DNA from 2 places in the Xylella fastidiosa genome. Region 1 is predicted to be linked to the other one. Evidence: predicted binding sites of a transcription regulator. Region 1 holds the regulator's gene; the other holds the start of a gene.

Region 1 (15,849 bases):
TTGCGTGCCGATTCCGCCAGTTTCTCATCTTGGTTCGGGAAGTAGTCTCCTTCCCATCGGGTGACTAGGTCGTTCTGAAAGTAAACGGTGAGATTCTTGATTTCAGTGTGCGCTACGCGGTTGATACGTTGTGTGGATGTATAGTCCCAACGGTCTGTGTGAAATATGTCGGAGATCGACGGCGTACCAAGCAGCATGGCGACCTCTTGTTTATTCATGCCAATTTTTAATTGGTCAACAGCTTCCTTTTTGATCAAGTTGCCTTGATAAATTGGCTGTTTGTAGATGATGCTGCAACCGGCGGTAAAGAGGAGAGGAAGGGCAGCGGCTAGGAGGAGATTGCGCATTGGAATTTTAGCAGTCAACAGGTAAATATTTGCACGATGATACACTCCTATGCGGTTGCCGTAACCGATTCACGAGGTCGCGGATGCTAAATGGTCCATCAATTGAGAAGTCAATGGAATTAAATGATTTACGTAAAGTTGGTTTGAAGGTGACACATCCGCGGATCCGTATCCTCGAACTGCTCGAACAGTCCAGTAGTGAACATCACCTTAGTGCTGAAGACATTTACCGGCAGTTGCTTGAGCAGGGTAACGAAATTGGCTTGGCAACAGTGTATCGGGTGCTGACTCAGTTTGAGGCGGCAGGATTAGTGCTTAAGCATAATTTCGAGAGCGGGCAGGCGGTCTACGAGATCGACCGTGGCGGACATCACGATCATATGGTGGATGTCGATACCGGTAAGATCATTGAGTTTCACAACGAGGAGATTGAGTTGTTGCAGCGCAGCATTGCTGCTGAACGCGGTTATGAGTTGGAAGAACACTCGTTGGTCTTGTACGTACGTAAAAAACGCGGTCGTTGATGGTGAGTGCGTTTCCGTGCGTGTAACGGGAGAACAGAGTGGTGTGAGGGTAGGGGGAGCGGAGTTATTTTCTTGAATGTACAGTGCTTCATGGATGCCTTCCTGACCTGTAAAGCAACCTTTCGTTTGTTGCGACGTTAGTTACATCTCCTGTAACTCCTGTAAAAGTTTGCCTGCTGCTGCATGGGCTTCTTTACTAATGTGTACGCCGCCCAACATGCGGGCTATTTCTTCTTGACGTGCTTGTGAGTCGAGTAGGCAGATGGCGCTTTGCGTGATGCCGTCTATAGGGATCTTGCTGACGCGGTAGTGAGTATGTCCCTTTGCGGCGACCTGTGGTAAGTGAGTGACGCATAATACTTGGTGTTGCTCGCCTAAGGCGCGTAGTTTTTGGCCGACGATGTCGGCGATTGCGCCCCCGATGCCTGTGTCGACTTCGTCAAAGACCATTGTTGGCACTGTATCCAGGCCTAGTGCGGCGACCATGATGGCCAGCGATACGCGCGACAACTCACCTCCAGAGGCAATCTTGCGTAGCGGTCGTGGCGGTTGGCCTGGATTGGTGGCGATGAGAAATTCGGTGCGTTCGGCACCGTTAGGATGTGGTCGATTGTTTTCGTGTGGTTGCAGTTGGATCAGAAGCTGTCCCCCGCCCATGCCCAATTCGTTGATCAGGTTTGTCGTGGTTGTTGAAAGTGCCGCGGCAGCGCGCGTGCGGCTGATGCTAAGTTTTTCCGCTGCTTGCCGCCACTTTGTCATGGCGTTGCTGATCCGATGATCCAGCTGTTGCAGGTGTATATCCATGTTGCGCATTGATTCGACTTCGGCGGCCATACGGTCGCGCTGTGCAGCTAAGTCAAGCGGTGTGCAGCGATGTTTGCGTGCCAGGCTGTGTAGGCGTCCGATTCTGAGTTCGATGGCTTCCAATTGTTCAGGGTCAATGTTCAGATCGTTATGAATCCGATCTAATAATGTCAGTGCTTCGTCCACTTGGATCATTGCGTTGTCTAGTAAAGTTTCAACTTCGCCTAGTCGTGCATCGTGTTCGTTGACCCGGCTGAGTGTGTGACGCGCTGCATGGAGCAGATGCAACGCTGAGGTGGTGTCGTCGCCATGTAATGTCTGGGTAGTGTTCTTACATGCTTCGATGAGCGCAGCGGTATGGGCTTGGCGTCGATGACTGGCGTCTAATGCGGTGATAGTGGCCGGATCCAGATTTTCGCGTTGCAATTCTGTCAGTTGGTGTTCTATGAAATTGATTCGCTCGGACATATCGCCTTGTGCCTGTAGCGCATCGCGTTCGTCCAGGAGTGCTTGCCAATGTGTTGCGGCTTGTTGTACTGCGTCGCGTTCGGTTTCGTTTTGTGCGTAGGTGTCCAGTAGTACGAGCTGGCTTTGACGTGAGAGCAGTGTTTGGTGTTCATGTTGGCCGTGGATCTCGACGAGATGGGTGGCGAGATCACTTAGTTGCGATAGTGTGACTGGGCGTGCGTTGATCCATGCACGCGAGCCACCGTCGGCACGGATGATCCGACGTAGCTGGCATTGGTCGCCGTCGTCAAGCTCTACGTTGCGCAGCCAGACGCGGGCATGGTGGTGTATCGTGATGTCGAATTCAGCCGATAATTCGGCCCGTTCAGCTCCGTGGCGAACGACACTGCTGTCGGCGCGTAGTCCGGAGAGGAAACCCAGAGCGTCAATGATCAGTGACTTGCCGGCACCTGTCTCGCCGGAGACCACAGTCATACCAGGGCCGAATTCTAATTCGATGTTACGGACAACAGCGAAATCCTTAATCGTGAGATGTCTGAGCATGGCGTTAGAACAGTGTCAATCAAAAAACTTAGGGCGAGTTGAGAGGGTAGGGAGTGGGTAATCTTGCCAACGTTCCGCCGAAAAACTATTTGTTTCCCTTCGTCTTACCAATACTCCATGTGCGCTTCCTTTTCTCCTACGCTTGATTCCCGATCCCGACAATTGTTACGGACGTTGATTTCATGCTACATCCAGAACGGTGAGCCGATTGGTTCCAAGACGCTGGCCCAGCAGGCTGGACTCGACATCAGTCCGGCGACGATCCGTAACATCCTGGCTGACTTGGAGGAACTTGGTCTACTCAATTCGCCGCATACATCGGCGGGGCGGGTGCCGACTGCACACGGGTACCGGATGTTTGTGGACAGTTTGGTACAGATGCAGCCTCCCAGTGAAGATGATATTCGTCGGCTACGTGTTGAGATGACTGGTGGGGGCACGCAGACGCTGTTGGGCAGTGCATCGGAAATTTTATCGGCGATGACTCATTTTGTAGGTGTGGTCAGCGCCCCACGGCGTGAACAGTTCGTATTCCGCCATATTGATTTTGTGCCACTGGATGCGCGCCAGATCATGGCGATCCTAATTTTTGCTGACAATGAGGTGCAGAACCGGGTCATTGAGCCGCGTCGTGTGTACGAGCCTGGAGAGCTGGAACGGGTCAGCAATTATCTGAATGCACACTTCATCGGACGCACATTGGCCGATATCCGCACCACTGTGCTGTGCGAGCTACGCAAGGCCAAGGACGAGATGGAACAGTTGTTGGCACATAGCCTGGATCTTGCTTCGCAGATGCTTGTGCCAAACGATAGTGAGGATATTGTGGTCACTGGCCAGACCCGATTGATGGCGCTTCAGGATCTTTCTGACATGGATCGCTTGCGTGAGTTGTTTGAGATATTTGCGAGCAAGAGGGAGATCCTGCAATTACTGGAGCGTACGATTGATGCACCTGGGGTGCGTATCTTCATTGGTGAGGAGACCGGAATGGTTTCGATGGAGGATATTTCGTTGGTCACTGCGCCATATGCAGCGCACGGTCAGGTTTTGGGAGTGTTGGGAGTGATTGGGCCCAAGCGGATGGCATATGACCGGGTCATCCCTCTGGTGCAGGTTGTAGCCCAGGTGCTGGGTACGGCACTGGAGCCGCCAACGATGCCTTAGGTCGGTTGAGCTGCATTGTCGCCATCGTTTGATGAATTATGCATGGATGGCTTGAAAGCTGGCGGCTTGCCCACATACGGGTTGGGGTTGAGGCGGGCGTTCCGCCGACTCAGGATTTTTATATGAACCAAGACCACCCCGAATGTGATTCTGAAGAACTGACGCAGAATTCACCGGAAACAGATCCGCTCAAGGTTGAGGTTGAGACGTTGCGTGGTGAGATTGCGTCGATTAAGGCGGATGTATTGCGTGAGCGTGCTGAGCTGGAGAATCAGCGCAAGCGCCTCATTCGAGATGTTGAACAAGCGCGAAAATTCGCTAATGAAAAGCTGCTTGGCGAGTTACTGCCGGTGTTTGACAGTCTGGATGCGGGATTGACTGCTTCCGGTAGTGAGCCAAGCCCGTTGCGCGATGGTCTGGAGCTGACTTACAAGCAATTGTTGAAGGTTGCTATTGACAACGGTTTGATGCTTCTAGATCCAGTGGGTCAGCTATTTAACCCCGAGCACCATCAAGCGATCAGCCAGACGGAGGTTACTGACGTCGAACCAGGGCATGTGATTCAGGTGTTTCAGAAGGGATATCTGCTCAACGAACGTTTGCTGCGCCCTGCTCTGGTGGTGGTTGCCAAGCAGGATTGAGTTGTTTTGAGTCTTATTGTTCATGCAGTACAACGTCTTGACAGCCGCTTGAGCAGGCGTCGGTCATCCCCACATTCGAAACAGATCCCGGCACCGCTGGGAATTTGATTCAAAACTTTCAGGAGCTACTCTCATGGGCAAAATCATTGGTATCGACCTCGGCACCACAAATTCGTGCTTAGCGATTATTGAAGGCGGTAAAGGGCGTGTCATCGAAAACTCGGAGGGTGATCGGACCACTCCTTCCATTGTTGCTTACACCAAGGATGGTGAAGTGCTTGTTGGTGCTGCAGCCAAGCGCCAAGCGGTCACAAATCCGAAAAACACCTTTTATGCGGTTAAGCGTTTGATTGGACGTAAGTTCGGTGATGCAGAGGTCCAAAAGGACCTTGATTTGGTGCCGTATAAGATTACTCAGCATGACAATGGGGATGCCTGGGTGGCCACTGCTGATGGTAAGAAGCTGGCGCCGCAGGAAATCTCTGCCAAGGTGCTGGAGAAAATGAAGAAGACCGCCGAGGATTTCCTGGGCGAGAAAGTCACCGAAGCGGTGATTACCGTGCCGGCATATTTTAATGACAGTCAGCGTCAGGCAACGAAAGATGCTGGTCGGATCGCTGGCCTGGATGTCAAACGTATTATCAACGAGCCGACCGCTGCGGCATTGGCTTACGGTTTGGACAAGAAGGGCGGAGATCGCAAGATCGCTGTATATGATCTTGGCGGCGGTACCTTTGACGTCTCAATCATTGAAATTGCTGAAGTGGATGGTGAGAAGCAGTTCGAGGTATTGGCGACCAATGGTGATACCTTCTTGGGAGGTGAGGATTTCGACAAGCGTGTTATTGATTATCTGGTTGATGAATTCAATAAGGATCAGGGGATTGATTTGCGCAAGGATCCGCTTGCGTTGCAACGTTTAAAGGATGCTGCTGAGCGCGCTAAAATCGAATTGTCTTCATCCCAGCAAACCGAAGTTAACCTGCCATACATTACGGCGGATGCATCGGGTCCGAAGCACCTGAATATCAAACTGACTCGTGCCAAGCTTGAAGCCTTGGTAGACGACTTGGTCCGTAAGTCAATTGAGCCATGCCGCATTGCGTTGAACGACGCTGGGTTGCGTACCAGTGATGTTCAAGAAGTGATTTTGGTTGGCGGCCAGACCCGTATGCCGAAGGTCCAGCAAGCGGTTGCCGACTTCTTTGGTAAAGAGCCGCGTAAGGACGTTAATCCGGACGAAGCAGTTGCATTGGGTGCTGCAATTCAGGGTGGGGTGCTGGCTGGTGACGTGAAGGATGTGTTACTGCTAGATGTGACCCCGTTATCCCTTGGTATTGAAACGATGGGTGGTGTGTTTACCAAGATTATCGAGAAGAACACGACCATTCCGACCAAAGCGTCCCAGGTGTTTTCTACTGCCGAGGATGGTCAGTCCGCAGTGACTGTCCATGTGTTGCAAGGTGAACGTGAGCAGGCGCGTTTCAATAAATCGCTTGCTAAATTTGATTTGGCGGGTATCGAACCTGCGCCGCGTGGCCAGCCGCAGATTGAGGTGTCTTTTGATATTGATGCCAACGGTATTTTGCATGTCTCTGCCAAGGACAAGAAAACCAATAAGGAGCAGAAGGTCGAGGTTAAAGCTGGTTCTGGACTTTCGGATAGTGAGATTCAACAGATGGTTGCCGATGCTGAGGCACATCGTGAGGAAGACAAAAAGTTCCAAGAGTTGGTGCAGGCAAGGAACCATGCTGACGGTTTGATCCATTCAACTCGTTCGGCCATTAAGGAGCATGGTAGTAAGGTTGGGGGTGAGCTGATTGGGCGTGTCGAAGCCTCCCTTGCAGAGCTTGAGGCTGCCGTCAAAGGTGATGATAAAAACCAGATTGAGGCGAAATCCAAAACTCTTGAGGAAGTTGCACAGTCGTTGCATATGGCAGCAACAGCAGAGCAGCAGTCAGGAAGCACGGGGGCTGGTGCAGGCGCTTCAGCCAAGGTTGACGATGTGGTTGATGCTGAATTCACAGAAGTCAAGGCCGACAAAAAATAGGCTTTTTATGCCGAAGTGGTATGGATTTGCGAATGGGCGGAGCAAACGCTTTGCCCTTCGCGGTTTTACCGTGACATTGTCGCTCTCTGCATGTTTCGATTGAGTGCCGTTTCTTTAACAACTATCGATGTCTGCTATCCATGAGTAAACGTGATTACTACCAAGTGTTGGGTGTGCCTCGCACTGCCAGCGAAGATGATCTGAAAAAAGCGTATCGTCGCTGTGCGATGAAATACCACCCAGATCGTAATCCTGGTGATGCAGCTGCGGAGGCGGCCTTTAAGGAATGCAAGGAAGCTTATGAGGTTCTTGCCGACACGAAAAAACGAAAGTTATACGATACGCATGGTCATGCCGCTTTCGAACATGGCGTGGGGAGCGGAAATACCCCCGACATGAACGATATCTTCGGTGATATCTTCGGTAACATTTTTGGTGGCGCGCGCGCTTCGCGGCGTGGTGCCGATGTCGGTTACATGGTTGAGCTGGATTTGGAAGAAGCTGTTGCTGGTGTTGAGCGACAGATCCAGATACCCACTTTGGTTGAATGTACTCACTGCCATGGGAGTGGATCAGAAGACGGTCACGTTGAGACGTGCGGTACGTGCCGCGGTAGCGGTCAAGTTAGGATTCAACGCGGCATCTTTGCCATGCAGCAGACTTGCCCGCATTGCGGCGGACGAGGCGTGATTATTCGAAATCCGTGTAAGGTCTGCAATGGTGCTGGGCGTGTTGAGGATCATAAGACGCTGTCAGTGAAGATCCCTGCTGGTGTAGACAATGGTGATCGTATTCGCCTCAGCGGTGAGGGCGAGCAGGGTCCGGATGGGGTGCCCCCAGGGGATCTATATGTGGAAGTGCGTGTGCGTGAGCATCCGATCTTCCAGCGTGATGGTGATGATTTGCACTGTGAAGTGCCGGTGCGTATTTCACAGGCTGCGCTTGGCGACATTGTGCGTGTAGCTACGCTTGATGGGGAGGCAGAAATTCGTATTCCTGCGGAGACCCAGTCTGGTAAACTGTTCCGCTTGCGTGGCAAGGGGGTACGCTCGGTGCGTAGTCGTACTGAAGGCGATTTGTACTGTCGTATTGTGGTTGAGACTCCTGTGAACTTGACTGCTGAGCAGCGTAAGCTGTTAGAGCAATTTGAAATGACTTTCGCTGGTGAGGATGCGCGTAAGCATTCCCCTAAATCGGCTACTTTTCTTGATGGTGTAAAAAGCTTCTGGGACCGGATGACGTCTTAAGTGAATGAATGCCCGCGTTGCGTTTGGGCCATCATTGCTTTCGCCTGGTGAGGTAAACGGATGTTGGTGTGAGTGCGTCTCCCGTTGTTGGTATTGTCGGCAGTGCTGGTGCCTATGGACACTGGTTGGGACGCTTTCTGCGTGAGCGTATGGACTTGAAGGTGATTGGCTATGATCCGGCGGATCCAGCCTCGCTATCCCCTGCCGAGCTACTACGTTGTGCTGATGTGCTGGTGTTCTCTGTGCCGATCAGGAAAGCCGCTGCCTTGATTGGTGAATATGTGGCGATGGCTGATGGCACTGACGCTGGGCAGCTTTGGATTGATGTGACCTCAATCAAGCAGGCCCCCGTGGAAGCAATGTTGGCTTCGCAAGCGGAGGTAGTTGGCTTGCATCCTATGACTGCACCACCAAAGGCACCCACGCTAAAGGGCCGGGTGTTGGTGGTCTGCGAGGCGCGGCTACATCATTGGCGTCCGTGGTTGATGCAGTTGTGTGAGGCGTTGGAGGCCGAATGTGTGGCTGCGACGCCCGAGCACCATGACCGGCTGATGGCGTTGGTACAGGCAATGGTACATGCCTGTCACTTGGCACAGGCGAGTGTGTTACGTGATTACCTGCCGCTATTGGGCGAATTTCAGTCGATCATGTCATTTCGTTCGATGTCATTCGAGTTGGATATGGCGATGATTGCGCGGATTCTATCGTTGAATCCGTCGATTTATGAGGATATCCAGTTTGGAAATTCGTATGTGCTTGAGATGCTAGACCATCTGCTTAGTCACTTGCTGGAGCTGCGTGCATTGGTGAGTTGTGGTGATGATGCAGCACGTACTCGATTTCGTGCCGGCTTTTTGGAAGCCAACCACCAAGTTTTTCCAGAAGCGTCGTTAGTTGCAGGTAACTATAATTACGAGCGCATCGGTTATTTGTTGGCTGATTTGACCGAACCGTTGGCTTTCAGCGTGTACCTTCCAGAGGATCGCCCTGGTTCATTGCAAAGGCTGCTGCACGTGTTCGAGCAGCATGGGATTAATTTGTCCTCGATCCATTCATCGCGTACGCCAGCAGGTGAACTGCATTTTCGGATTAGCTTTGACCCTGGGAGCGATCGTGTTGCACTGATGCGAGCTGCCGATGAGATCGATATGCGCCGCATTGGTTGCGTGTTGACTCGGCCAGAACAGTGAGCACTGTGTCTTGGAGGATGCTCGCCACAATGAAGACAGAGCTTTCATTCCGTGTTTACGATCACTCTCAAGATGCAACGCGGCCTGCTCAATCAGGTGCCGGATTCTAGCAATACAATTGCCTGGTCCGAGGGGGCTGGATGGTTGGCATCGTCTATCTCTGTACCGATAGCGGCTTAGTTTTTGGTTGCTGTACTTGCACCTGCCTGACTTCCTATGAGCTTGGTGATAGGTGTATCGCTTTCCTTACTATGAAATGGAAATAGTTAAGTGTGGTGTTGCCGTCCTGATGCGTGCAGGTTGGTTGGACACGTGATGAATACTGAGTTGTTTCCGGTGTTTGAGAATGCGTTTAGCGTACCTGTGTCAGGATTTTGAAAAACGCTCACTGAATGTCCTCAATAAATGGCAGGATCTTCACGCTGCTTCTACACGGTCATCCAGCACGATTTCACAAACCTGAAGAATTGGGAGCTGTCATGCGTCAGACCAAGGAAACCTCAGGGCTTGTCCTGATAGTGGAAGATAACCGCAACATCTCAGAGATGATCGGCGAATACTTGGAAGGCCGTGGCTTTGAGGTGGATTACGCAGTCGATGGGTTGGATGGCTATCGTTTGGCCGTTGAGAACAGCTATGACGTGGTGGTACTCGATTTGATGTTGCCACGCCTGGATGGCATAGAGGTTTGTCGCCAGCTACGTAAGGACGCACGTAAATCGACACCTGTGCTGATGTTGACAGCGCGTGACACACTGGACGACAAGCTCACCGGATTGGGATTCGGTGCTGATGATTATCTGACGAAGCCATTTGCAATTCAGGAGTTAGAAGCTCGCTTGCGTGCTCTCATCCGTCGGGAGCGTCGCCAAGTTGGTGCGGAAGTGTTGAAGCTTGCTGATCTTGTCCTGGATCCGGTGAGCCTGCGTGCTACCCGTGCCGGTACTGAGCTGCAACTTTCCCCGATTGGGCTACGTCTTCTGACGATCTTGATGCGGGAGTCACCACGTGTCGTCAGTCGCCAGGAGATTGAACGCGAAATCTGGGGAAACTGTTTGCCGGATTCGGATACATTGCGCAGCCATCTATATAACCTGCGTAAGGTGGTTGATAAGCCATTTGGCCGACCGCTGTTACACACGGTACAGAGCGCAGGCTACCGGATGGTTGATATCGAACAATCAATGGATTGATAGTTAATCGTCATATGAAACTCTCTAATCAGGTGCTGTATTGGTGCCAAAAGAAATTAAGTATCCCTACTAGACGTTGGCGATGCTTGCGCTGAATAGTCGGTGCATCTGTGTAAGGTGTTGGACAATGCATTGTGCAATGCTTCTTTTTTGACAGGGATTACGAATAGATTCCATCGGAATACGGATGGCTTCCGATGAAGATGGCGGCGTTGTTGTGGCAGAATCGTCACCCTTCAACGGCGTGATTGGGACGATCTTTCGCGTTCCAGTTTTTTTAACTTCTGTCAAATAATGGCTGACCAATTTGGGCACATTCCGCGTGGACCGCGGCGCATTTTCAAAGCTGCAATCTGGTCATTAAAGGGATTGCGTGCCGCTTGGTTGCACGAATCTTCTTTCCGTCTGGAGGTGGTATTGCTTCTGCTGCTTGGGCCATTGGGCCTGTGGCTGGGGCAAACCCCGGTGGAGAAGGTACTGTTGGTTGGCGGCTTATTCATGGTGTTGGTGGTGGAGTTGCTGAATTCGGCGATTGAAGCAGTGATCGAGCGTTATGGGCCTGAATACCATGAACTTGCTGGGCGTGCTAAGGATATGGGCTCGGCTGCGGTATTCATTACCTTGGGTAATGTGGTGCTTTGCTGGGTGTTGATCTTAGGTCCGCGTCTGTTTTAGTGCTTTTGCTTGTTGCAAGTTATCTAAAGGATGGCTGCACGGTGGCACAATGGGTGTTCTCGCTTTGGGGCAGGGCACGGTTCCACATGATTTATCTCCACGCTATCGATCCGATTGCTTTCTCGCTTGGTCCGGTGAAGGTGCATTGGTATGGCTTGATGTATCTGGCAGGTTTTGGTGCGGCGTGGTGCTTGGGACGCCAACGCATCCAGGCCGGGCGTTTGCTTGGTGTCAACATAGATGGTTTTTCCGACCTGTTGTTCTACGCGATGATGGGTGTGGTGTTGGGTGGCCGTGTGGGTTACATGCTGTTCTATGCGTTCCATGACTTCTTGCAAGAACCATTGCTGCTTTTTCGGGTGTGGGAAGGGGGCATGAGTTTTCATGGAGGTTTGATTGGCGTCCTACTGGCAGTCGCTTGGTGGAGCCGGCGTCAGCGCATGCATATGTTCGATGTGGTTGATTTTTGCGCACCCCTGGTCCCAGTGGGCTTGGGTTTTGGTCGGCTTGGCAACTTCATTGGCGGTGAGCTTTGGGGCAAGCTCACACACAATGGCTGGGGAGTAATTTTCCCGCGTGCTCCGCTGAGCGATGTGCCTGCTGGGCAGCTTGCGATGCAGGATGTGATAAATTTTGTGCAGATCCAAGAGCATTATGCCGCTGGACTTTTGGGTCACTATGCCAGGCATCCCTCGCAGCTGTATGAAGCGTTCCTGGAGGGGCTGGTGATGTTCATAGTGCTATGGCTATTTTCGCGCAAACCACGTCCACGTTATGCGGTGTCTGGATTATTCGCGTTGTTGTACGGTGTGTTTCGTTTTTTGGTCGAGTTTGTGCGTATGCCAGACAATGGTGTCTATGTAGCGTTCGGATGGCTGACTCGCGGCCAGATCTTAAGCTTGCCGTTGATCGTGATTGGATTGTTCCTGTTCTGGTTGTCGTGCCGCTCACCAGTATTACAGCCAGTGCCTGCCCCTGAGGTCGCTAAGTGAAGCAGTACCTTGAATTACTGAATGATGTGCTTGTGCATGGCATAAAAAAGCCTGACCGCACTGGCACGGGGACACGCAGTGTGTTCGGTTGGCAGATGCGATTTGACTTGAGCCAAGGTTTTCCACTCGTTACGACTAAAAAGCTGCATTTGCGTTCGATCATTCACGAGTTGCTATGGTTTCTCAGGGGGGAAACCAATATTGCTTATCTTAAGAAGCATCAGGTACACATCTGGGACGAGTGGGCCGATGCCACGGGTGAGTTGGGACCTGTTTACGGCAAGCAATGGCGCCGTTGGGCTGGTGCGGATGGTCACGAGATCGACCAGATCCGTTGGTTGGTGGAGGAGATCAAGCGTAATCCAGATTCGCGCCGCTTGGTGATTAGTGCTTGGAATGTGGCTGATCTTCCACAGATGGCTTTGGTGCCGTGCCATGCACTGTTTCAATTCTATGTTGCCAATGGCAAATTGAGCTGTCAGCTCTATCAACGTAGCGCTGATATTTTTCTTGGCGTCCCTTTCAATATCGCTAGTTATGCACTGCTCACCCATATGTTGGCTCAGGTGACTGGGCTCGTGGTCGGTGATTTTGTGCATACGTTGGGTGATGCACATTTGTATGCTAATCATGTCGAGCAAGCATCCGTGCAACTGGGGCGTGTGCCGCGACCGCAACCGGTATTAAGGCTTAATCAGGCAGTGACTGACTTGTTCGACTTTACCTACGATGACATTGTGATTGAAGGTTACGATCCATATCCGGCTATCAAGGCACCGGTGGCTGTGTGATCTGCGGCATCAGTTGGCGACTCAGACCAGTCGGCGTAATGAGTGGAGACGCATCTCAAGAAAGCCAGAGAAAATAATGAATATCTACAACGTGTTGTACGTAGTGCCATGATTGTTTCCTTAATTGCGGCGTTGGATCGTTACCGCGCCATTGGTCGTGATAATGGGTTGCCGTGGCACTTGCCGGACGATCTGAAGCGTTTCAAAGCATTGACTTTAGGTCGACCGGTGCTGATGGGACGCAAGACTGCGCATTCCCTTGGACGTCCCTTACCAGGGAGAACCAATCTGGTATTGACGCGTTCTGGACACGTGCCATTTTCTGAAATGCGGGCGGTGGATTCGCTTGATGCAGCTATCGTCCAGGCGGCTGCGGAGGGTGCCGACACGTTAAGTGTGATTGGTGGAGGTGAACTGTATGCACTGACTTTGCCGCACGCCAATGCGATGTACTTAACTCACGTGGATGTGGCTGTTGCGGGCGCTGACACGTATTTTCCTATGTTCGACGCCGTCGATTGGGAGATCAAGAACCGTGAACCCCATCAGGGCGATGGGCGTCATGCCTACCCGTTCACCTTCATAGACTATTGCCGCCGATTGCGTTAGTGCATTCCCACGATCTTGTGTTTCTGCAACGCATGCAGTGAGCAGTGACGGGATGCGCGGTGGCTATTGTTCATCAACAGTATTCAATGAAGTGCGATTGCGAGTGATATCCAGCTACAATGAATGAATGTTTACTGAATTATTATTCCAGGGGATACCTTGGAGCATGGATGTACCGTCCGAAGAGAAGGAACACGGATGTTGAAGAAATATTGGATAGTTCTAGCGCTTGTTGTGGGGGGTATTTTTGTTTATTTCCCAACGCGTGTAGCCGCTTCGTCATTTGAAGCCTCATCAGCTGCAACACTGCAACCTGTGGTCCGCTCCTATGGCCGTTTGCGTTTTGAACCATGCACACTGAGTGCTCGTGGTGCCGGACACATCAGGGTGCTCTGCGCGCAACTGCCGATCCTTGAGAATCCTGCGTTACCTGAAGGACGTAGGATTACCCTGAAGATTGCTTGGCTGGAGCGTGACAGCGGTAGTCATCCTGCCTCAGATCCGGTTTTTTTCATTGCTGGAGGTCCGGGCCAATCAGCAACTGGAGTCGTTGCTGCGGTGGCACCTAGTCTGAATGAGGTACGTAAAAAGCGTGACATCTTTTTCGTGGATCAGCGTGGTACGGGTGGTTCGCATCCGCTCACCTGCGTAGATGCGCAGGGGAGGGCGCTTCAGCTGGAGGCAGAGAACACCACGACACCAGAGCAATACATCGCCTTTGTACAGCGTTGCGCTGCTTCGCTACAGGGGCGTGCTGATCCTCGCTATTACACCACTACCGAAGCTGTCACCGATTTAGATATGGTTCGGACTGCACTCAGCGTGGATAAAATCAACCTGATTGGCGTCTCTTACGGCACTCGAGTGGCGCAGCACTATGCACGTCGTTATCGTGCCCACGTCCGTACCTTGACGATGGATGGAGTAGTTCCGAATGACTTGGTGATCGGTAGTGAATTTGCTACTACATTCGAGAATGCAATTGCGTTGCAGGATGCGCAGTGCCGTAAGGATCCATCCTGCGCCAAGCGTTTTCCGATTGACAGTCGGCAGCAACTGCGTACTTTGATGGAGCGTCTCCGTCAGGGCAGCGAGGTGGAGTATCAGGATCCTGCTTCCGGTGAGATGCGCCGCCGCCGTATCACTGCCGACACCGTGGTTAGCTTAGCCTTTGGTCTCTCGTATGCACCAGAGCTGATTGCATTGTTGCCGTTGATTTTGAATGAGGCCGCTTCAGGGCATTACGCGCCATTGATGTCGTTGTCTCAGCTTGTCCAGCGTGGCATGGACGATCAGATGAACCATGCGCTGCACTGGTCTGTCATTTGTACTGAGGATGCGGACCGCTACGTGACAAGTGCAAGTGCAGGAGGTGCCCTGTTTGGACCAAAGGTTGCACAGATGTTTTTTACGCCCTGCAAAGTTTGGCCTACTGGTGTCCGTCCGCCTGATTTCATGATGCCGTTGGTTTCCGATCTTCCGGCATTGTTGCTCTCAGGTGAGCGTGATCCTGTGACGCCGCCCCATTACGCCGAAAAGTTGCTTAAGGGCTTGCGTTACGGTCGTCACATCGTGGCACCGGGCCAGGGCCATGGCACCATCCGTGTTGGATGTGTGTCCAAGTTGCTTGGCCAGTTTATTGATCGTGCTGATGCTACGTCCCTTGATACAACCTGTGTGCAGCGTCTCGTTAACGTGCCAGTATTCACCTCGTTCAACGGGTGGGAACCATGATTACCGCTGAACATCTTCATAAGTCCTTCAAGACCAAGAAGGGGCTGGTTAATGCGGTAAAGGACCTCAGTTTCCACGCTGCTGATGGTCGAATCACGGGATTACTCGGTCCCAACGGCGCTGGAAAAACGACGACGTTGCGCATGCTCTATACGCTATTGGTCCCAGATCAGGGCTGCATCAGCGTCGATGGCGTGGACGCAGTAAGCGATCCGATGACGGTTCGTCGTGGACTTGGCGTATTGCCAGATGCATGCGGTATTTATAAGCGGTTGACCGCGCGTGAGAATATCGCTTATTTCGGTGAACTGCATGGTTTGTCCCGCATAGACGTCGCCGCGCGTCTCTCCATACTGTCGAAGGCGCTGGATATGGATGACATTCTTGACCGTCAGGCTGCGGGTTTCAGCCATGGCCAGCGTACTAAGATCGCAATTGCACGTGCCTTGGTGCATGACCCACGTAACATCATCTTGGATGAGCCGACGAATGGTTTAGATGTGATGACCACACGTAAGTTGCGGGATTTTCTCCGTCAGTTACGCGCCGAAGGCCGCTGTATTATTTTCTCTAGCCATATCATGCAAGAAGTGGCGGCGTTGTGTGATCACATCATTGTGATTGCCAAGGGCACGGTAGTAGTGGCCGGTAGTGGCGATGAGCTGCGCGCGCGCACTGGAAAGGACAATCTGGAGGATGCCTTCATTGATGCAGTTGGTTCAGATGAAGGGCTGCATGCATGAGTGCGTTTTCTACTTTATGGACGGTGATTTGCAAGGAATTACGGGATATCCTGCGTGATCGCCGCACCCTTGTTCTGTCACTGCTGCTGACACCGCTGCTCTATCCTTTGATTATTCTAGGTATGGGGATG
Region 2 (15,849 bases), 200 kb from region 1:
ACTTCAACAAGCATCTCTTTAATATTTGTCGATCCTGCGACTTTTCATCACCACCAGTAACATCACCACTACAACAGGCAACCAATACCGACGCATTTGCATCCTTACCGCAACACAGCACCTCATAACAAACCACACAAAACATCAAGAACAACACACCGCCGCCGCCTTTGACAACATCAACTCACCCACTCCATTGAGACACCATGTTGGCTTACTCAGCAACGACCTCAGTAACGGACAGAAAGGACCGTACACCGTACTAAAAAGCACGCCTATTTTTCAGTCATGACCGACCAGGAACGCCATACTCTGAATGTAATACCGTATACACTGGATCAGTATCCGGACGCCGACCGTGCCAGAGAGAGAAACTTTCAGCCGCTTGCTCAACCAACATACCTAACCCGTCGATCGCATAGCGGGTCTCAACCGCATGCGCCCAGGCCAGGAAGGGGACTGCTGCACTACCGTAATTCAGGTCTACCGCCGCAGTCATACTGTCCAACAACGAACGCGGCAGAGAGAAAGTGCGCATATCGGATGTGTTTCCGATCGAAGTCGCGTTAATGATTAACTCAAAATTTCCAAGATCACCCAAGTCACCCCAGTAGCGTGCACTGACTTTGCCAGGTTCACCAAGCGCATCGCACAGCATATCGGCACGCTCAGGGGAGCGGTTAACGATCACCATCTCAGTAATGCCGGCATCTAGCAATGCAGGAGCCACACCACGTGCAGCGCCACCAGCGCCAAGCAGCAAAGCGCGGCGACCACGCAAATCCAAACCATGCCGCTCCGTCAAGTTACGTACTAAACCTGTCCCATCGGTATTCTCACCATGCCAAACACCGTCAACGCGAGATAGCGTATTGACCGCACCGGCACGGCGTGCACGTGCACTTAAAGTTGTGCACACCTCAAATGCAGCCTCCTTAAGAGGCAAAGTCACGTTTGCACCACATCCACCCTCGGCAACAAAATGCTCCAGCGAAACACGAAACGCATCTGGCGCAACATCAAATGCAAGATAGTCCAGCACGACACCCATCTGACGGCCAAACTCGGTATGGATGCGCGGTGATAGCGAGTGAGCAATGGGATGACCAAACACAGCAAAACGGGATACAGGCATACAACGCTCCCAATCTAATTAAATGATTCACCAATCTATGAGGACCCATGAAAAATGCGAATCCAATGTCCCCGACTGACGCTAGAAACGAGTGTACTCCGTGTCTCCTTAGAAGAGTGACCCCGATAAAACTCACTATAAAAATCATCTCATTATAAAAATGATGAATATCATCCCGCTCACCCATGAGAAGCAGCAATCGTCACTCAACCCAATAACGCATCCTGCAAACAACTTGGCACTGCCTACACATTCAAACATGCACAACACGTAAATCCAAGGCAACAAGCCGTGACATGCTGTGGCTGATAACAAGCAATCACTACATTCGGATCACTCAATGTTTCAATGGCATAGCCGCTGATTCATCCCCACTGGTACTGAATTTCAACAACGCCGCCTGCGTGAGAATATTTCCGAAGCATTGCCCATGACTTGGCACACTACCGACCCACATAATCATCATCGACATACACCGGAACCGACATGACAATACGCAGATTACATGACTCAGCAGGTTTCCTTGCTCCTCTCTTACAAACCCTACACCTAGCATTGCACCGACAACACCACTCAACGCATGAATCCATTCATTGGCAACAACATGCGACACATCCCCAGAAACATCCATTTCAAATTTTTTCATTCAGTGCCAATAGTGACAAAAGCCAACACCGTCATCTCCAATATCCCACGGCATTCTGCCTGTGCTGAACTCATCACCTGTAATGAGTGACTCATCATCACCGCCAATGAAGTTCAATCAAACTGACTGCATGAAACTAAACTCCGTTTGTAGAACCATTGAAATGGTGCATTCTGCACATTCAATAAATCTCCCTCAATCATTATGTGATGCGATTGACATCTACTCATTTTTAAATAGATTAAAATCATCACTCACGCATAATTAAGTCTCATTTGGCCGCCCCATGGCGGCCTTTTTTTCCTCTCTACACTTCTGACCATTCAATTCCCGCCTGTACCAAGTACCCATCGCATACCAACACTGCACAATAGACATTACTCATAAACGCTATAAGCAGCACGTTAGCAATGTGATTTGAATTGATTAAAAAATAAAAACCTGACTATTACCCGCGCATAGCTCAGCCAATGGATTACTAGACACTTCATCACAAGCATTAGACTACGCCCGCCGCAGAGACTAATGGCTATTTTTAGCTCCTATTTCCTGACAGAACGCGTTTCACCCTACCCGCTTCCACTTCAGGCTGCTTCATCGCAATGACTCTCCACCCAGTCACACCATGACTGTCATTCGTATTCACCTTCTCAGCACTTTAGATAAATCAATAAAAACACTAAAGGTAATAAATAATGGCAGACATCTCTTTGTGTGATTCACACACATCATTAGATGAAAATACTTTTAATGCTCTGCCAACACATTAAACCAGCCTTCGTAATATTGCTCACCTCACACCACACAGGATCACCGTACTGAGTGAGCCTTGCCTGCCCGAAGCAGCACACACACCAATACAACGCTTTAGATTAACGATCCGCAGCAATCCACCTACAACCCACGTCGTAGCACTACTACACCAATGCAACATTCATCGCATGCCCTCCACCTGGAATGGCAGATCATGCGACACGCACTACACCCCATCACCACAGCAACAACGTGCATGACATAAAAACCCATTGCACAATGACCACATGAACATCCCCAACATTATCTCCGCACTCACTATCGCCGGCTCGGACACAGGCGGTGGCGCAGGCATCCAGGCCGATCTAAAAACGTTCGCCGCACATCATATACACGGACTCTCTGCGATTACCGTGCTAACTGCGCAGCACACCCGCGGGGTGAATGCAGTGCATATACCGCCGCTGGAATTTATCGCAACACAAATCGACACCTGCTTCTCTGACTTCAATGTACACGCCGTCAAACTCGGCATGCTCGCCAATGCCAAAGTCATCACACTGGTCGCCGAAGCCTTGCAACGGCATCAACCACCTTGCATCGTCCTAGATCCCGTGATGATTGCTACCAGCGGCAGCACACTCCTTGAAGACAGCGCATTGGAGGCTTTACGCACCCAGCTGCTGCCATTAGCCACCTTAATCACACCTAACATTCCAGAAGCCGAGCGACTCCTCAATCGTCATATCAACAGCGGCAGCGATGCCGACACCGCAGCAGCATCATTACTGAAACTTGGCGCTCACGCGGTACTACTTAAGGGGGGACATTTGAACGAAGGCAACAGTGTGATTGATCGCTTCGACAACGGCACATTACGCGAGCGCTTCAGCAATCCACGCTTAGCATTGAATGCCCACGGCACCGGCTGCACCCTATCCTCAGCGATCACCGCCCAACTGTGCCTTGGTCTGAACCTGCATCAAGCCTGCAAAGCAGGCATTGACTACGTTGCACGCGGATTGCACGCGGGCTACCGACCTGGACGCGGCAACATCACCGTACTCAACCACATACCACCAAAGCATACGGAATAAACACTCTAAAGACTGATAGCCAACAATACACATAACATGCCCATCCACTACCATCAGTGCGGATGCAGACATCAAAAACCACACCCTGCCATTCACCCAAAAACTAAGAAGGACTCCAAAGACCTATTTGCGCATTAACTAAGATCAGCAAGCACACGTAGCACTCAACGTGCAGCGCGCAACAAAGCATCCTCCACAACATCCTTAGTCAACACATTGGGAAGAATGTTGGGCGGTGCACCTGGTCCATAAACCACATACAGCGGTACACCTACTGCCTGATGCTGGCTTAGAAACGCACTAATCTGAGCATCTCCATTAGTCCAGTCACCCTTCATATACACAGCATCAATCCGATGCATCACATCGTGAAAAGCATCACTGGACAACACATTGCGTTCATTCGCCTTGCAGGTCACGCACCAATCCGCAGTCACATTGACAAAAACAACACGGTTATCGGCACGCAAACGATCCAGAAGCAGCGGCGAGTAAGCCACTTCATCGCTACTGACATTCTGCGGGATCGAATGCGGTATCTTCAGTTGCGTCACCCCCCAAAGCGGCAACAAGGTCAACAATAACAATACACTGGAGAGCACCAACCCCCAGCGATCAGCATTCCAACGGCTGCGCTCGAACCAACACAATCCCATTGCCAACATGACCAAGCCAACCAACAGCAACGACTGTGCATCCACACCGCGCTGTTTGCCCAGAACCCACAATAACCAGATTGCAGTCAAATACATTGGCAATGCCAGAACGTATTTCAGTGTCTGCATCCATGGACCCGGCGTCGGCAAACGACGTGTCAACGATGGCACAAAGCCAAGCAACAGAAACGGCAATGCCAAACCAAAGCCAAGCGTAAGGAATACCAACATTGCCAACAACGGCGGCGCGGTGAAGGCGTAGACCAACGCAGGGCCCATGAATGGACCAATGCAGGCACTGGACACCACACAAGCCAACACCCCAGCGAAGAAATCGCCTAATGACCCACTGCGCGCCATCAATGACTGACCTATCGCACCAAACTTGGTGCTGCTCATGGTAAAGACCCCTGACAAACTCAGGCCAACGGCAAACATCAAGTAAACCAATACACCCACAAAGCCAGGCTGCTGAAGCTGAAAGCCCCATAGTATCTTCGCCATAATCGCGATACCGCCGATGACGCCAAACGAGAGCAATACGCCGGCTGTGTACCAAATGGCATGGCGACGCGCACAAGCACGGCTCTCACCGCTTTTAGCCAACGCTAATACCTTCAGCGATAACACCGGCAACACGCACGGCAACAAATTCAATAGCAAACCACCGACTAATGCCAGAGACAACGCCATGAAAAACTTGCTCGCACTGTACGAGGGATGATTCTCCAAAGCGCTGTCAACCGAAACGGCCGACTGACTGGCCGTGGCCGGCGGGACGTTGCTACCTGGCAAACGCAATGGGTTCTGGAGAGAGGCATGGTTACCCATCAACGGTATAGCATTAGCGCGATTCGGCGAGGAGACCTTTCCAGAAGGCAAAGACAAACGCACCCGACGAGTCATCGGCGGATAGCAAATGCCGTCAATTTGGCACCCCTGGAAAGTCGCTACCAGAGTCGCATTAGCGATAGGCCCTGAATAATCACGCTGTAGCGGCAGCATCACTTCAATTTGATTGAAGTAAACGACCACATCACCAAAATGCTCATCGTGATACTTACTGCCCTGCGGCCAATACGCCACACCCGTATGAACAGTCTTATCACCTTCCAAGGCCAGTGAAGTGCGGTCACGGTACAGGTAGTACCCCTTGGCCGGGGTAAAACGCAGCAACAGATGATTACCATCACCAACGATGGCCTCAAAACCGAACGCCTGCTCGGCTGGAAGCGGCAATGCACGGACTCCAGGAACAATCTCACTGAGCAATGGTCGCGCGTCAACAGCACTCCCCCTATCCTGCCTATCAACCACAGCTCCTCTATCCAAATCATTACCATCAGTCGGCAACGCAACATGCAACGTGCGTACCTGTGGTGGGTAACACACACCGGCATCCGCACATCCCTGGTAGTTCACTTGCAACGTCAGCTTATGCACACCTTTCACAGGCAATACGCTGCGCACCGCGGTCAGACTCCCACGGTAAATTTCAACGTCCCCTAAATACGAATCATTCTTCCTGTAGCCATTTGGCAAATTCAGCTTGGAATCGCTTTTGAGCACACCATCATTCAAGACCCGCACCGCAATCCTATGTCGGTAAAGGTAATAACCCTCGGCGATCTTCCAATGCACCAACACATGATGGCGATCAAGAGCTTTCACCCCGACCACAAAAGCCTTTTCCACCGGAAGTAGGTCCGTTTCGCTGACGGCGACTACAGGAAAAGAAATCAGTGCCAATACACATAGTGTGGCTAAACGATGCAAGAACGTCATGGTAGAGAGTATTCCTCGTCAATCTCTGTATTAATCCAAGTCAAGTACTCAGGTAATCCCACGCTGACCTGGACTGCGATTGCCTCCGGCAGTCGATAAGGATGCAGCGCGCACAAACGCGTAATAGCGGCGTTCACATGCACAGCGTTGGTCTTAATCAGTAACTGGATCTCTTGCGTCGTCTCGATCTTTCCCTGCCAACGATAGGTTGAGATCGCACCCGGTAATTGAGTCACACAAGCTGCCAACCTTTCCTGTACCAATACGCGAGAAATAATTTCAGCGCTCGGCAAATCAGGGCAGGTGCTGAAAATCAGGTATACATCAGATGCCATAAGATCACAGTGTAAAGGCTGAACGACTCTCTGATATCGGGCACAGATATATTTGTGAGATTAATGTGAATAACGACATACTTAATAGCCTATTCAGCGATACTTTTGTTACGCCATGAACGTGCCTTCGTTATGTTTCATGAGTTCAATGCCTAGAGCATGCGCACTCAGCAAAGCATCAATAGCGCCTGACACCACCACTCATCAAAAATGCCAAAAAGTCAGACGCTAGCAAACGATCCAACCGAATCTACCAACGTAATACGGCTATGCAAGCAACCCGGTTTACCCAACTTGCCCAGTGATACCAATCATTAAACTAAAATGGAGTGTTGGCTGAGTCATGCTCTTGCAGCCTTTCAGAACACCAACTGCATCAGCACAGCGAACCACCCTTGCCGCACACACGTATTGCACATAGGGATTTAATCAATGAATTTCACAAAAAAATCTCTGAACCCCCTTGAAACCCCTACACTCAGCCATATATGCCGTCTTGATCCTGAGTTTTCAGTCGTCAGGATTTTCGCATGTGCGGAATTAGCACTCATTACATAAGAGTGCTAACCCTCCCATGTAAGATCTATATAAATCAATCACTTAAAGAGGGTCTTTATGAGCATCAAACCGCTTCATGATCGCATAGTGGTCAAGCCAATCGAAGCCGACGAAGTTTCCCCTGGTGGTATCGTGATTCCAGACTCCGCCAAGGAAAAGTCCACTAAAGGTGAAGTCATCGCCGTCGGTGCCGGAAAGCCGCTGGATAACGGCAACGTCCGTACCCCATGCGTCAAAGTGGGTGAGAAAGTGATTTACGGTCAATACGCAGGCAGCACCTACAAGGCTGAAGGCGTCGAATACAAAGTATTACGCGAGGACGACATCCTGGCGATCATCGGTTGATTAAGCCAAGCCCGAAACTCGTGAATGCATCCGACATATCACGCCAACAGCGGACACATTGTTCCATACATCACTAATGTTCTCATCGCGAATCTTGGAGTAAAAACATAATGGCTGCCAAAGAAATTATTTTCAGTGAAAAAGCCCGTTCACGTATGGTGCACGGGGTGAACCTGCTTGCTAATGCAGTGAAAGCCACCTTAGGTCCCAAAGGCCGCCACGTAGTGCTTGATAAGAGCTTCGGCTCCCCAATCATTACTAAAGACGGCGTCTCTGTCGCCAAAGAGATTGAGTTGGCCGACAAGTTTGAAAACATGGGCGCACAAATGCTTAAAGAAGTTGCGTCCAAAACAAATGACCATGCAGGCGACGGCACCACCACTGCAACGGTACTAGCCCAGGCGTTGATCCGTGAAGGATGCAAAGCAGTGGCCGCTGGTATGAATCCAATGGATCTTAAGCGTGGTATCGATAAAGCAGTCATTGCCGCGGTTACCGAACTGAAGAAGATCTCCAAGCCAACCAGCGACGATAAAGCCATTGCCCAAGTCGCAACCATCTCTGCTAACTCAGACGAGTCTATCGGCAACATTATTGCCGAAGCAATGAAGAAGGTCGGTAAAGAAGGAGTGATTACCATTGAGGAAGGCACAACTCTAGAAAACGAATTGGATGTCGTCGAAGGGATGCAGTTTGACCGTGGTTACTCTTCGCCATATTTCATCAACAACCAGCAGTCCCAAATTGTTGAGCTGGATAATCCCTACATCCTCCTTCACGACAAGAAAATTTCCAGTGTGCGCGATTTACTCACCGTGCTTGACGCCGTCGCCAAAGAAAGCAAGCCGTTGCTGATCGTCGCTGAGGAAGTCGAAGGCGAAGCTTTGGCAACTCTGGTCGTTAACAACATCCGCGGCATCATCAAAGTCTGCGCAGTCAAAGCACCTGGCTTCGGTGATCGTCGCAAAGCCATGCTGGAAGATATGGCTGTGCTGACAGGCGGCACCGTCATCTCGGAAGAAGTAGGTCTGTCTCTGGAAAAGGCCACGACCAGCCATCTTGGCAAGGCCAAGAAAGTACGCGTCTCTAAAGAAAACACCACCATTATTGATGGTATGGGTGACAACGATGCGATCAATGGTCGCGTCAAGCAAATCAAGACCCAGATCGAGGAAACCACCTCGGACTACGACCGCGAAAAACTGCAGGAACGTGTAGCCAAGCTCGCCGGTGGTGTAGCCGTCATCAAGGTCGGTGCTGCAACCGAAGTGGAAATGAAGGAAAAGAAAGCACGTGTTGATGATGCTTTACTTGCAACCCGTGCAGCCGTTGAAGAAGGAGTGATTCCAGGTGGCGGCGTGGCCCTGATACGTGCAATCACGGCAATCAGCAATCTGAAGGGTGCCAATGAAGACCAGACACACGGCATTCAAATCGCATTGCGCGCTATGGAGGCACCATTACGCGAAATTGTTGCCAACGCCGGTGAAGAGCCATCGGTCATCTTAAATAAGGTGAAAGAAGGCAAGGACAATTTTGGCTACAACGCCGCTACTGGCGAATTCGGCGATATGGTCAACCTTGGCATCCTGGACCCAACCAAGGTCACCCGTTCAGCACTCCAGAACGCTGCTTCAATCGCTGGCCTGATGATCACCACAGAAGCAATGGTCGCCGAGGCTCCGAAGAAAGACGAGCCAACCCCACCTGCTGCTGGTGGCGGCATGGGCGGTATGGGCGGTATGGATTTCTAAGAAAATAAACTAACGGTTGTTGTATTTATCAAAAAAGCCCTGCTCACGCGGGGCTTTTTTTCTGCGGCGATCCTTCAGCGTGCAATGGTGACACAGCAACAACTTTAGCTTCTAAGAACGTTGGTTATCCAATTCCTGCAATATTTCAGGAAATTTAAGGATAATTGCAAAACATCCGTACCCAATGCATAAATGAATACAGATACAGATCAACATCCACTGCATTTACACGAAACCACATAATAAAAATAGAAATAACTACTAATAGATAAAGCCAAACTCATTTATATTTCTCATTTAATTTCTTTTGAACAATAGAAAATCCTTGATCATGTAACCAAACACGCCCCTCCAAAACCAAAGAAACACTAAGTATCACATCACCACTTTCATCAACATTAATCGGGAAGCGAATATATCGCTGAGCACCTGCTGTAATATCCTCTCCTTGAGGAAAATCGACACGGGGAACCCAAGCATCAATTTTAGGAGTAGTCCCCTTCGGATGGACCTGCCAAGATAACCGCAATGGATGCTCCTTAGGCAATACAAGCAAAGGATACTCACTTTGATTATCTACCTTGACCTTGACTTCATAGCGTCCATCACACAGTTTTTTTACATTGATAATCCCAAGCTTGATACGCTTTATTTGCTCGTTTGGAATTTCACGCCAATCTCCCTCTGAACAATTAGGAGTATCCAATGCAACAAAATACTTAAAAATACCCATATCCAAATTTTCCCCAAGGTGCCCAGCATAAAAACGCCGTGCTGATTCCATACGCGAAACAGCCTGCAAGCACGCCGGTTGCGTAGGATCATTCGTTGAATAACCATTAGGAAAATTTCCAGAATATCCGTTCAAGGTCTTCAATCCACGCTCTTGAGCAAGCAACATACCATCCAACTCGGTCATAAAGGATGGCTCAGATGTATTGACAGGAACAAAAATCACTGTGGAAGCATTCAGATGTGCAGGCAACTTTTGATCGAGCGTTGCGGCACGCATTTTCGCTTCAGCAATATCATAAAACTGGCCTTTCATTAGAATAGTTTCAATCATGAGCGCTACGCACAGTGAAGCTGCTAATATGATCCATCTTCCGCTTTTTAAGCGTGCCGCATCTATTCCAGAGGCAATCAGAATCGCAAGTGGAATCATTAATATTAGAATGATACGAGATACAGCTCGAATCGAATTAACTCCAGGGAAATCAGCAAATAATAGATAGAATGATTGATCTTTAATATTTAAGGTAAATAACATCAATAACGCCAAAGATATAATAGAAACATTCACTATTGGCGATCTATTGAGGGTTAACGCGAGTACAACCAACAAAAGCGCACCTAGACCCACAAACATCTGATGCTCATGGCGCATAGGCAAATCCTTGCCTACGTGGTCACTGAAGGTATGCCATATCGTCGAGATATCAGAAATAAAATAGCTGCTGATACGCGGTAACATCGAAGAGATGTCATGCGAATCACGCGAGAAACCATATAATTTTGAATATAAAACATAGGGATACATTAAAACTAACAGACTGGTAACGACTAAACCTAGTAATAGGAAAAGAAATAAAGCATCTCTCCTGTTTGAATTCACCCAAGCACCGAAACCAGCAAACCAGGTTAAAGGAGATGTCCTTTCAATCCAGCATTGCGCAGCTATCCAAGCGAGTAACAACAATGACAAGAAATACCCGAGATAAATAGAGACATAAAATTGCAATGCCACTGCTAGCGCCCCCCAACCCAACCACAGTGGAGCACCCAACTGGCGAAAGCGCTGCCAACACAGCAGCGCCAAAGGCGCTGGAAAACAGTAGCTTAATTGAGCATGACCTACATGATGGGCAACGGTTGGCATCCCGAAAGTAAAGAAAAACGCTCCCCAAGCAGCAGCAGCAACAGAGTAGCCCAATTTCCGAAGCACAAAGTGCATTGATGCGAAATTCAGCAGATAGCCTGTCAAATACCAAAGATCATAAGCAACATACCGATCAAAGCCTAAGATGCGATAGATCGAATAGATCCAGGCAGTTCCCCAATGATTATCGCTAAAAGCAAGAGCACCAGGCATCGGATAAAAAAATCCAGGACTCAATAGTGATTCATTACCGCCACTCACCCATCTATAAAAATACTCAAGAATAATGCCATTGAAACGAGCATCCCCTAGATCACCAGGCACGCCGCGGAAGTAATTAACATGTGTTGCCAGTATTAAAAGTAAACCTAAAGCAAGCAACATAATAGGCATCAGCAGATGCCATTGACGGAATGGTGGAGGATCTTGCTGGTAAATAGCAGTCACTTTAATCATATGATATTTCTTATACCTTATGTTTATTGACAACGATAATCTAATTTCATCCGACTTTCACGGAAAGGATCTGTCAATGTATCCGTATAATTTCCCATCAATAAACGATGCTTGGGTAAAAGATTTTTACGGTAGAAACGACTGAATGAAGCTAAGCGCTCACCACGCTCAGTCAGCTTAACGCAGCCATTATGGATATAAATTGTTCCTGACTGAAGCTGCTCGGTCAATCGAACTTCTACCAAATGATGTTCCCGCATATACTCATCTTGAAATATCTGTTGGAAAGCATCTTCACGAATACCACCACCTCGTTGCTGTAACTTTTCGAGGATATAGAAAGAAAGCGAACGATCAACAACAGTTGGAATCGAAATTGCGAACAAATATGCTCCAAGAAGCCATATCACTAGCAACTGTACTATTTCCAGTGAAGAAAAATTGTTGAAAAAACGGAATATCCAAAATAATAAACCCACTAATACAGCAGCCAGCACACCATCCAGCAGGCTCGCATAGAAGACAACATTCACTTTAAAATAAATAATATGTATATAATAAAAAGCCAGCATGAATACAATAAAAACAAACGTAACCAAAGCTGATTTGAAAAACATATTCATTTGAAAACCATGAATTTATTAGAAAAGAAACTAAAAACGACTTGCATAGCAGTAGCCATCAAAAAACCAAGGGTATAGTTCAAATTGTAAACGTCAGTCCAAAAATACAAGATGCACGTATGTATTAAGGCGATGCAAAAATACGTCAATATAAACAGCAATGCCTGCTTAGCCAACGGCACTTGCACTATACGGAAAACAAAATAACGGTTGCCAATAAAAGAAACGATGATTCCGAATATAGCTGCAATACCATTTGCCAATCCCGCTGAATGCAGGCCAAGTACTTCCAAAGTAAATCGCAAAATAGTGTAATGGACAGCAGTTGCGACTAGCCCATTAAGCAGATATCGAAGAAGTTGACCACGTAGCGCGCTATTAATTCTGTTTCTATTACTTCGGGCAGGCATACAGGATCTCTTCAATAAAACCCTTGTAAGTCTCTGGAGGCGATACACCACTACTACGGATGATTCCAGACATCATCAGAAGAAGTAAAGTCAACGCCGCAGTTTGAAGGAAAACAAGCAGCAGGATGCCGTTAACCAGAGAAAACCAACCTGGTGTCGCATAACCAAACATTTTCAACAGAAATGCCAATACGCCACCAAAGATCGAAGAGCTGGCGATCACAGTGCAGGCAATACCAACCCGTACCAAAACATCTTCAGCGAAAACCATCAATGCACGGAAGCCATGAAGCGCCAAACTAACAAAATTCATCTTGCTACGTCCCGCATAACGTATACCCCGATCAAGAGCATAGCTCGAAACGCGCAGCTTAGAATTGAGCACGCAGGCTGCTACGTGAATCCACAACTCCTGCATTGCAACAAGCCTGCGCACCGCCGACATTTTGGCTGCCATGAAATTACCAAAACCGATTTTTCGCCCGCTAAGCAACGAAAACAAGTACTTGTAGATCACATAAAAGACGCGGAACTTGAGAGTTTCCACACGACTCTTACGAGTGGCAACTACTACATCAATCTGTGCTGAATCCAGATTTCCCAGCAATTCAGAAATACTTCCAGGAGTATCCTCACCATCAGAATCCATGACGACTACGTAATGCGTGTCACCGAAATGCTCAACCACATAGCTCAAGCCAATCGCAATTGCTCGCTGGTGACCAACATTGCGGCGCAACTTAATCACAACTCCCTGCAATCCAGCGGCAGTGATCGCTTCCGGATGAAGCGGTTGGCGTATGGAGCCATCGTCAACAGCAACGATATAGGTATCAGTCCTCTGATTTTTTGCAAGTTCCTGGAATAACTGGCTTGAAGCTTCGATATCTTCAAAAACCGGTATCACAATAACAAGCGGAGGCACTGAAGCAGACATTGCTAAACACGCTTACGGAAATAAGCAATGGTTTCCCTGAGGCCATCTTCAAGCGAGACCTTGGGTTCCCAGCCAAGTTGAGATTTAGCCAAAGTGATATCCGGCTGACGCTGTTTCGGATCATCCAAGGGCAGCGGTTGAAATACGATTTTTGAAATACTACCCACCAATTTAAGGACCATTTCAGCCAGCTGCAGCATCGTAAACTCAGTGGGGTTACCAATGTTTACCGGTCCATTAAAATCTTTGGGACTTTCCATCATTCGCAACATGCCATCAATCAGATCATCGACGTAGCAGAAGCTGCGCGTTTGGGTACCATCCCCGTAGATGGTGATTGGCTCACCACGCAGTGCCTGCACAATGAAGTTACTCACCACCCGACCATCATTGGGATGCATGCGCGGACCATAGGTATTAAAAATACGCGTGACCTTGATCTCTAACTTGTGCTGGCGCCAATAATCGAAAAACAGTGTCTCCGCACAACGCTTCCCTTCGTCATAGCAACTACGGATGCCCACCGGGTTCACACGCCCCCAATAGGTTTCGAGTTGTGGATGAATTTCTGGATCGCCGTACACTTCACTGGTGCTGGCTTGAAGAATACGTGCCTTGACCCGCTTGGCCAGCCCTAACATGTTGATTGCACCATGCACACTGGTTTTTGTCGTCTGCACTGGATCATGCTGGTAATGCACTGGCGATGCCGGACAAGCAAGATTGTAAATGCGGTCGACTTCAACATAGAGTGGGAAGGTGACATCATGGCGTATCAATTCAAACTTAGGGTGACCAATCAGGTTGATGACACTGTCCTTGCTACCCGTATAAAAATTGTCAACACATAATACATCGTGACCGGAAGCAACCAATTTCTCGCATAGATGGGATCCCAGAAAGCCAGCACCCCCGGTGACTAGCACTCTGTTGTTATTTCCAGACATGGGTACTCCATAAGAACACTTCAAAATCCAAGCTTGATCGACCAAGGAAGATAAACTTCTCAGTCGACTCGTCCATCAAACAGCAGTTTTGAGCATCCATTCCAATGTTTCTCTCAATGGAGGAGAACTCCAAGGGCCAATCAATTGCCGCAACAGAGAATGATTTCCACGGAGAATACGCACCTCGTTGGTACGCATAAAGGCCGGATTGATCCGAACCTCAATGGCATGTCCAGTAATATCTCTGCAAAAATCAATCGCATCACGCAGGGAATAAGCAACACCAGAACATACGTTGATTGTTTTTCCAACCGCGTTTATGGTTTCAACCAAACGTCGATATGCCTGAACGACTGAACGCACGTCACTAAAATCACGCTGCACATCAAGATTGCCAAGTTCGATATGCTGGGAGCGAAGGCAAAAATGCGCGACGATTTTAGGGATAAGAAAAGTATCTGCCTGCCCAATCCCTGTGTAATTAAACGGTCGGGTAACCACCAACGGTAAACGCTCACGCCACAAGCTAGCGGCATACTCCATAGAAAGTTTGCTCACTGCATAATCGTTGGTTGGTGCTGGCTTCGTAGACTCTTCCAACTCCCCTTCGGATGCATTGCCATATACGTTGGCACTGCTGGCCAGCAACACACACTCTGGCGTTGCATCGCCGTGGGTTAAAGCAGTTAATAGGTTACGCGTGCCGATCACATTGACGTGGTAGAAATCGTTTGCACTACCATGTGCAACAAAAGCCAGCGCAGCCAGATGGATCACAACATCCGGACGCACATCAGCCACACTCCGGGTAAGCGCGTCGAGATCACACAGATCAGCTTGCAACCAACGCACCGAATCATCTTGTGTCTCAGGGAGAGACTTACCAAGGGCAATGACTTCGTAACCATGGCTAAGAAGCTCGTCCAGCATATATCGACCGGTAAAACCGCTGCTACCTGTCAATAGAACACGCTTACCAGAAAAATTCATTTAGAAGGGGAAATCGCGTTCGCTGCGGCGCACATCTGCTTCCATCATCATGTGACAAAGCTCCTCAAGTGTGGTCTTTGGTTCCCAACCCAGCTTCGTTCTAGCTTTGGCCGGATTACCGATCAACAAATCCACCTCAGCCGGTCGATAAAACTTAGGATTGATTGTGACTAAAGTTTTTCCCGATGCAACATCAACACCACATTCCCGTTCGGCTTGTCCCTTCCACTCCAACTGGATATCAACGGCACTGGCAGCCAAGCTGACGAAATCACGCACAGTTTCAGTTCGGTTGGTTGCCAGCACGAAAGTATCTGGCTCATCAGCCTGAAGCATACGCCACATTCCCTCAACATATTCCTTCGCAAAACCCCAATCACGTTTGGCATCCAAATTACCAAGCTCTAATACGTCTAGCTTCCCTAATTTAATCATGGCAATCGCATGAGTGATTTTACGAGTAACAAAATCACGCGCTCGCAACGGCGATTCGTGATTAAACAAAATACCACTAGCAGCAAAGATACCGTACGACTCACGATA

The links. Region 1 encodes HrcA, which represses chaperone genes, less so after heat shock. Its sites were predicted from a motif close to TTNGCACTCNNNNNNNNNGAGTGCNAA; they were not measured.
Region 2: a site for HrcA is predicted at 6,948-6,974, ahead of F7G16_RS04355 (co-chaperone GroES). Genes of this name have one in related genera too.

Annotation. Positions count from the first base shown of each region.
Region 1 covers NZ_CP044352.1:1,196,217-1,212,065, forward strand. Annotated here, with positions in the region: gene F7G16_RS05215 (outer membrane protein assembly factor BamE) at 1-347, opposite strand, end outside; gene fur (ferric iron uptake transcriptional regulator) at 461-871, shown strand; gene recN (DNA repair protein RecN) at 1,013-2,686, opposite strand; gene hrcA (heat-inducible transcriptional repressor HrcA) at 2,804-3,853, shown strand; gene grpE (nucleotide exchange factor GrpE) at 3,976-4,494, shown strand; gene dnaK (molecular chaperone DnaK) at 4,628-6,544, shown strand; gene dnaJ (molecular chaperone DnaJ) at 6,685-7,791, shown strand; gene F7G16_RS05250 (prephenate dehydrogenase) at 7,860-8,981, shown strand; gene F7G16_RS05255 (response regulator transcription factor) at 9,461-10,174, shown strand; gene F7G16_RS05260 (diacylglycerol kinase) at 10,469-10,849, shown strand; gene lgt (prolipoprotein diacylglyceryl transferase) at 10,936-11,841, shown strand; gene F7G16_RS05270 (thymidylate synthase) at 11,838-12,632, shown strand; gene F7G16_RS05275 (dihydrofolate reductase) at 12,741-13,241, shown strand; gene F7G16_RS05280 (alpha/beta hydrolase) at 13,440-14,975, shown strand; gene F7G16_RS05285 (ABC transporter ATP-binding protein) at 14,972-15,718, shown strand; gene F7G16_RS05290 (ABC transporter permease) at 15,715-15,849, shown strand, end outside.
Region 2 covers NZ_CP044352.1:1,001,061-1,016,909, reverse strand. Annotated here, with positions in the region: gene aroE (shikimate dehydrogenase) at 287-1,135, opposite strand; gene F7G16_RS04375 (hypothetical protein) at 1,473-1,781, opposite strand; gene thiD (bifunctional hydroxymethylpyrimidine kinase/phosphomethylpyrimidine kinase) at 2,822-3,631, shown strand; gene F7G16_RS04365 (protein-disulfide reductase DsbD family protein) at 3,796-6,072, opposite strand; gene cutA (divalent-cation tolerance protein CutA) at 6,069-6,407, opposite strand; gene F7G16_RS04355 (co-chaperone GroES) at 7,023-7,310, shown strand; gene groL (chaperonin GroEL) at 7,421-9,064, shown strand; gene F7G16_RS04345 (hypothetical protein) at 9,345-11,399, opposite strand; gene F7G16_RS04340 (hypothetical protein) at 11,423-12,022, opposite strand; gene F7G16_RS04335 (GtrA family protein) at 12,019-12,432, opposite strand; gene F7G16_RS04330 (glycosyltransferase) at 12,416-13,369, opposite strand; gene F7G16_RS04325 (UDP-glucuronic acid decarboxylase family protein) at 13,372-14,316, opposite strand; gene F7G16_RS04320 (GDP-mannose 4,6-dehydratase) at 14,392-15,306, opposite strand; gene gmd (GDP-mannose 4,6-dehydratase) at 15,307-15,849, opposite strand, start outside.